3 regions of the Nocardioides cavernaquae genome follow, and region 2 is predicted to be linked to each of the others. Evidence: predicted binding sites of a transcription regulator. Region 2 holds the regulator's gene; each other region holds the start of a gene.
The links. The regulator LexA, encoded in region 2, represses DNA repair genes until DNA is damaged. The targets are predictions, from matches to a motif close to TCGAACANNTGTTCGA.

Region 1 (2,261 bases), 1.5 Mb from region 2:
CCGAATCGCTCCGCGAGCCCCAGCACGAGGAGAACGAGGTAGCTGTTGACGCCGCTGGCCCAGCCGCTGGAGAAGACGAGCGCAAGACTTTCCACGCGCTGAATCTAACGGGCGGCTCAGCCTGCGGCGATGACCTTTGCCAGGCTTTCGGCGTCGCGCCCGACCACGGTCGTGCCGTCGCCTGCGGTGATGATCGGGCGCTGGATCAGGCGCGGGTTGTGCACCATCAGCGCCAGCCAGTCGCCGCGGTGCGCCTCGTCCCTGGGTGGGAGCGTCACGCCGAGCCCCTTCGCGTCGCCCGTCCTCGCGATGTGCCACGGGTCCACGCCCAGGCGGGCAAGGACATCCTCGAGCTCGGCGGCGGTCGGCGGCTCGTCGAGATAGCGCCGGACGGTGTAGTCCGCGCCGGTGGCGTCGAGCTCGCTGACGGCCGTGCGGCACTTGGAGCAGGCAGGGTTGAGCCAGATCTCGATCATTCAGTCCACCTCGATCGCGGTGCCGCCGGTCAGGCGGAGGAGCTCGTCGTAGGTCGTGGAGAAGACCGCCGACGGGTGTCCGGCCGCTGCCCACAGGACGGGATGCTTCTGCAGCCAGATGTCGACCCAGGTCGGGATCGGGCTGGGGTGCGCGATGGGGGACACGCCGCCGATCACCTGCCCGGTGTGGTTGCGGACGAAGTCGGCGTCAGCCCGCTTCAGCTTCGGTACGGCGATGCGCGCGGCCGTCGCGGTCGTGTCCACCCGGTGTGCGCCACTGGTGAGGACCAGGACGGGCTCGTTGTCGCTGGAGAACAGCAGGCTGTTCGCGATGGCACCGACCTCGCAGCCGAGCGCGGCGGCGGCCAGGGCTGCCGTGTGCGCGGATTCGGGGAGGACGATCACCTCGCCGGTGCCGCCGAGACGCTCCAGTTCAGCGCGAAAACTCGTGATCGAGGGGTGCTCGTCCATGCCCTCGACCCTAGTCGGACCAGTTTTCCCCAGGGCACGCGGTCGAGGTTGTCCTGTTGTCGGAGGGCAGGTGTAGCGTTCCTCTTGTTCGAACAACTGTTCGATCAGGCGGGTCGACGACCGAAGGAGATTCCCGATGATGCTGTTGCCCGCGACGACGCACGCCTACCTCGAGCGCGCTGCCGAGTCGCTGCGTGAAGCGATCACGACGAGTGACGTCCCGACCCGCTACGCCCACGCCCATGTCGCTGCGTTGCGCGCCGCGGCGGCACTGCTCGCCGCCCGGGCCCACCCGGACCCCAAGCGCCGGCGCCAGAAGAACGCCTGGGTCCTGCTCGCGGAGGTGGCGCCCGAGCTGACGGAGTGGTCCGCGTTCTTCGCCGCGGGTGCGTCCAAGCGCGCGGCAGCCGAGGCGGGTTCGCGTCGTGCGGTGTCCGAGCGGGATGCGGACGACCTCGTGCGTGACGCAGACCGCTTCCTCTCCGTGATCGAGCAGGCGCTGGGCCTGGCGCCGCACCTGCCGGTCGAGGAGGAGATCGTGTTCCGGCCGCGCTTCGCGCGGGCGCCTGATCTCTGTCCTACTAGGGTGGGATCCATGGCAGGCACCGGTGGAGTGGCAGGCAGCGAGCGCGAGCGACCCGGCGAACGCCGTGCGGCCGCACGCACGACAGTGGTGTGGAACGCTCTCGACGCCGTTCTGGCAGGCCAGCCCGGAGCAACGGTGCTCGACATCGGCGGTGGCACGGGTGGCTTCGCTGTCCGGGTCGCCGAGCTGGGGCATCACGTTCGCGTGGTCGACCCGAGCCCGGACGCCTTGGCCGCACTTGGCCGACGCGCGCAGGAGCAAGGCGTTGCGGAGCGGGTGACTGCCCAGCAGGGCGACCTCTCCACGTTGCTGGAGCTCGTGCCGGGCGCCAGTGTCGATGTCGTGCTGTGCCACGGGGTGCTGGAGGTCAGCGATGACCCGGCTGCCGCGTTGGCGACCATCGCCACCGTCCTGCGACCGGGCGGCACGCTCAGCCTGCTCGTCGCGCAGCGCCATGCGCCGTCCTGGCCGCGCGATGGCCGGCCACTTCGGCCAGGCGCTGACCCTCCTCGACGGTGGTCCGGGTGAGGTGCCGGCGCGAGGGCGTGGCACCGGGCGCCGCTGGACGGCTGCCGAGATCGTCGCGCTGCTCGACGCGGCTGGGTTCGCGGTGACCGCTCAGCATGCGGTGCGGGTCTTCACCGATCTGGTTCCTGGCGCCGTCCTCGACGCCGAGGTCGGGGCAGCTGACGCGCTCCTCGAGCTCGAGCAAGCGGTCGCCGAAAGAC
Region 2 (2,261 bases):
GAGGGCCGGCACACGAAGGCGCTGGTGTTGTTGCCGTCTCCGGTGGGGGCGGCGTCGAGCTCGTCGCGCCGGGTCACCCGCATCTCCTCGAGCGGGAACTTGGCGCGCCAGAGCTGCCGAAAGACCTTGACCATGTCCTGTGCCACGTCGGCGTTGACCAGCAGCTCGCCGGTGTGGCGTGCGCCGTCGAACCCGCGGAAGGCGAGCTGCACCCAGGCCAGGTCGCTCGCCGAGACGGGGCAGCCCTCCACCCAGGTCGAGCGTGCGATCACGTCGGCGGGGGCCGGACTGACGACGTGCGAGGCGAACCCGTCCCCGGGGAGCATCGGCAACGTGTCGGGCAGTGTGAAGCGGCGATTGCGCAGGACCCGTGGCGTTGCCTGGATCTCCCCGAAGCCGTCGGCGGTCTCCGGCAGGGGCCGCTTCCCGAGCCAGGCGGGCGCGACAGTGCCCGGCGCAGGCGGTGCGGGTGCCGATGGCGCTGCCGGTCCGGTCGGTGACGGAGTCGGAGCAGCAGGTGCGCTCGGCGTACCTCCCGTAGCGGGTGCTCCCGGAGATGCGGGCGCGGGCGGCGGCCCGTCCTCGCGGAGCAGCGGCTCGCACGCGGACAGCGCGGCGCTCAAGGCCAGCGCCGCACACGTGAGGCGGACGGCTCCGAAATGCGAACGACGGGTCACGTCGGCCAGCGTAGGCCTCCGTGACCCGTCGTCCTCCCGACGGTGGGGGAAAATCAGACCCGGCGAAGCACCGCGGTCACGATGCCCAGGATCGAGGCGTGGGTGCCGTCGATGGGGTCGTAGGCCTCGTTGTGGGGGAGCAGCCACACGTGGCCGTCCTTCTTCTGGAACGTCTTCACCGTCGCCTCGCCGTCGAGCAGCGCCGCGACCATGTCGCCGTTGTTGGCGGTCGGCTGCTGGCGGATCACGACGTAGTCACCGCTGCAGATCGCCGCGTCGATCATCGAGTCACCCGAGACCTCGAGCAGGAAGAGCGTGCCGTCGCCGACCAGGCTCCGCGGCAGCGGGAAGACCTCCTCGATGCGCTCCTCGGCGAGGATCGGGCCGCCCGCCGCGATCCGCCCCACGATCGGCACGTAGGTCGCTGCAGGCATCGAGTCGCCGATGCCGGTCTCGTCGTACGACGTCTCGTCGGCCGCGCCGATCGAGCGCCGCGCCGCGAGCACCTCGGGCAGGAACACCTCGAGCGCGCGCGGACGGTTGGGGTCACGCTTGATGAAGCCCTTCTGCTCGAGCACCTTCAGCTGGTGGGACACCGAGCTGGAGCTGGTCAGCCCGACCAGGTCGCCGATCTCGCGCATGCTCGGCGGGTAGCCACGGTCCTCGAGGGAGTCGCGGATGACGTTGAGGATGCGCTGCTGACGCGGAGTCAGCCCGGTCGCATCCGGTGGGCCGTCGGGGAACTCGGAGACCTTGTGCGGAGGAGTCGCCATCGTCGTGTGCCTTACGTCGTGGGCTGGGCGGGTGTCTCCAACGTATCCGGATTCACGCGGGTGTTCAAACACCTGTTCGAACGGCGTGTCGGGGCGGGGTGGGGATCTTGGGCTGCGTTGGGTGTGGCTGGGGCGGCTCCTGCGCGGCAACGCCGTCGCTGTCGGCGCGGCAGACTCAGCCGCCCACTCGCGCGCTCTGGCCGCAGCCGACTTTTACGCTCCGTGCGCCGTCGCGCATCCGCCGCGCGCCGGCGACCCAGCCCGCCCGCGTCCCCGCCACCGTGTGCCGCAGCCGCCCCGGCCATCCAACGAAGCGCCGTGTCGACGGAAAATGCGAAACGGGGGCGGAGCCCAAGTGGACTCCGCCCCCGTGTCTTCCCCATCTCACGCACCGGGGTCGAAGCGGCGCGCAAGAACTTGCCGCGGCGGAGTCACCAGCGCCCCGCCGCGCGTCTGTGTCAGCCGACCGGAACGAAGAGCTCCTGGCCGGCGTAGAGCATCGGCTCGTCGAGGGCGTTGAGCTTCTCGATGGAGTCGATCATGGCGCGGACCTCGCCGTCGTCGGCGCGGTCGGCCGCGATCTGCCAGAGCGTCTGGCCGGGGGTGACCACGATGCGCTCGGTGGCGAGCGGGGCGCCGCCCTGCTCGGAGTTGGCGCTGGACCCACTGGCCAGCACGAAGGCGACGGTGGCGGCGAACAGCAGCGCCAGCACGAAGACCGTCAGGCGACCGCGTCGGGTGAGCCGCAGCTGCGGGGCAGCGGGGCGGGCGACGCGGACGGGACGGGCGGCGTACGTGGGGGAGAAGCTGA
Region 3 (2,261 bases), 1.2 Mb from region 2:
GGCGTTTTCCTTGCCCTGGCCCAGCTGGTCGCCCTCGTAGGTGTACCAAGCACCGGCCTTGCGGACCAGGCCCGCCTCGACACCGACGTCGATCAGGCCACCCTCGCGGGAGATGCCCTTGCCGTACATGATGTCGAACTCGGCCTGCTTGAACGGCGGAGCCACCTTGTTCTTCACGACCTTGACGCGGGTGCGGTTGCCGACCATGTCGGTGCCGTCCTTGAGCGTCTCGATGCGGCGCACGTCGAGGCGGACCGAGGAGTAGAACTTCAGCGCGCGACCACCGGTCGTGGTCTCCGGCGAGCCGAACATGACGCCGATCTTCTCGCGCAGCTGGTTGATGAAGATCGCGGTGGTCTGCGAGTTGTTGAGCGCGCCGGTCATCTTGCGGAGCGCCTGCGACATGAGTCGGGCCTGCAGACCGACGTGGCTGTCACCCATCTCGCCCTCGATCTCGGCGCGGGGCACGAGCGCCGCCACGGAGTCGATGACGATCAGCGAGAGCGCACCGGAGCGGATCAACATGTCCGCGATCTCGAGCGCCTGCTCACCGGAGTCGGGCTGGGAGACCAGCAGGGCGTCGGTGTCGACACCGAGCGCCTTGGCGTAGTCGGGGTCGAGCGCGTGCTCGGCGTCGATGAACGCGACGACGCCGCCGGCGGCCTGGGCGCTGGCCACCGCGTGCAGGGCGACCGTCGTCTTTCCGGAGGACTCCGGGCCGTAGATCTCGACGACACGGCCACGCGGCAGGCCACCGAGGCCGAGCGCCACGTCCAGCGCGATGGAGCCGGTCGGGATCACCTCGAGCGGGGCTCGCGTGTCGTCGCCCAGTCGCATGACCGAGCCCTTGCCGAACTGCTTCTCGATGTTTGCGAGCGCTGCATCGAGCGCCTTCTCGCGATCTCCAGCCATGGTGATGTCCTTGTCGTGTCGTCGTTTGTGGGTACATCGGCGACGTTAGGGCGAGCCACCGACAGCGCCTGATCAGCACCGTCGACACCTGTGGAAAACCTCGCCGGACGTCGTACCCGTAAGCACAAACCTAGCCGAACACCTGTTCGATCGGGGCATCCGACACCCCGCGTGTCGCCACCGCTTTCCACGGGCCGGACGGCACCGTAGCGGCTGTGCAACGCGGGCGTAACAGAACAGGCTTAACGTCGACTCGCATGACGGGCACCACCACACCCTCCCCGCGACGACGCGAGCGTTCGCCGGCGCCACGGAGGCGATCTGCGTTCGCGGCACAGCTGGTGAACAGCGCTCCGAGCGGCGTCGCGCCACGCGTCCTCGACGACCTGAGGCGGGCCATCCTCTCCGGGCAGGAGCCTCCCGGCACGCTGATCCCGATCGACGCCGTCGCGGAGTTCTTCGGGGTCAGCCACATCCCGGTCCGCGAGGCGCTCAAGATGCTGACCAGCGAGGGGCTCGTCGAACACGTCCCGCACATCGGCTACAGCGTGGCGAAGCTGACCTTTGCGGAGTTCAGGGAGCTCTACGAAGTGCGCGAGGCCCTCGAGGCCGCGGCCCTGCGTGCCGCCGTGCTCAACGCGTCGACGGAGGATGACGACGTCGTGCGGGCGTCGCACGCGGCACTCACCGTGGCCGCAGCGACGAAGGACGCCTCCGCCTACCACGAGGAGTCGCGCCGGTTCCACATGGCGCTGATCGCTCCCGCCGGCATGCAGCGACTGGCCCACATGTACGAAGCCGCGTGGAACATGACCGAGGCGGTCCGCCCCATGGCGCGCGTGGCGGAGGACGACCGGCTGATGCTGTGCAGCGAGCACGACCACCTGCTCGATGCCTTCCTGGCCCGCGACGGGGACCGGCTGGCTGCCGAGTCGGCGCAGCACTTCGAGCACCTCAAGCTGGCTCTCCAGGCCTTCGCCAGCGAGCCCGAGGTCTTCCGCCCCGGCCATATATCTTTCCCGTGACGGGTGCGTGATCCGGAACCACGAGGACCGAAACACGAGATTCCTAGCGTCATCGGCATCAACTGCGACGACTAAGGAGCACCCCATGGAGCCCACCCAGCCCGACATCGTCGAGGCCGCCGGCTATCCGCCGGGCCGCGGCGTAGGAAAGCGCGACTACGACCCCCGACTCTCCAACGAAGACCTCGACCCACTGCCCGAGCAGACCTGGGGCTGGTACAACATCTTCGCCTTCTGGATGTCCGACGTGCACAGCGTCGGTGGCTACGTCACGGCAGGCGCACTGTTCTCCCTGGGCCTGATGACCTGGCAGGTGTTCGTCTG

Region 1: a site for LexA is predicted at 1,036-1,051, ahead of D4739_RS17270 (SAV_6107 family HEPN domain-containing protein). Genes of this name have one in related genera too.
Region 3: a site for LexA is predicted at 1,047-1,062, ahead of recA (recombinase RecA). Genes of this name have one in related genera too.

The regions. Positions count from the first base shown of each region.
Region 1 covers NZ_QYRP01000002.1:3,446,612-3,448,872, reverse strand. The annotation lists gene D4739_RS16615 (DUF4126 domain-containing protein) at 1-95, opposite strand, end outside; gene D4739_RS16610 (ArsC/Spx/MgsR family protein) at 117-476, opposite strand; gene D4739_RS16605 (YbaK/EbsC family protein) at 477-947, opposite strand; gene D4739_RS17270 (SAV_6107 family HEPN domain-containing protein) at 1,084-2,061, shown strand; gene D4739_RS17265 (class I SAM-dependent methyltransferase) at 2,009-2,261, shown strand, end outside.
Region 2 covers NZ_QYRP01000002.1:1,981,227-1,983,487, forward strand. The annotation lists gene D4739_RS09655 (M15 family metallopeptidase) at 1-677, opposite strand, end outside; gene lexA (transcriptional repressor LexA) at 731-1,450, opposite strand; gene D4739_RS09665 (LysM peptidoglycan-binding domain-containing protein) at 1,909-2,261, opposite strand, start outside.
Region 3 covers NZ_QYRP01000002.1:3,224,351-3,226,611, forward strand. The annotation lists gene recA (recombinase RecA) at 1-918, opposite strand, end outside; gene D4739_RS15560 (GntR family transcriptional regulator) at 1,170-1,937, shown strand; gene D4739_RS15565 (NCS1 family nucleobase:cation symporter-1) at 2,023-2,261, shown strand, end outside.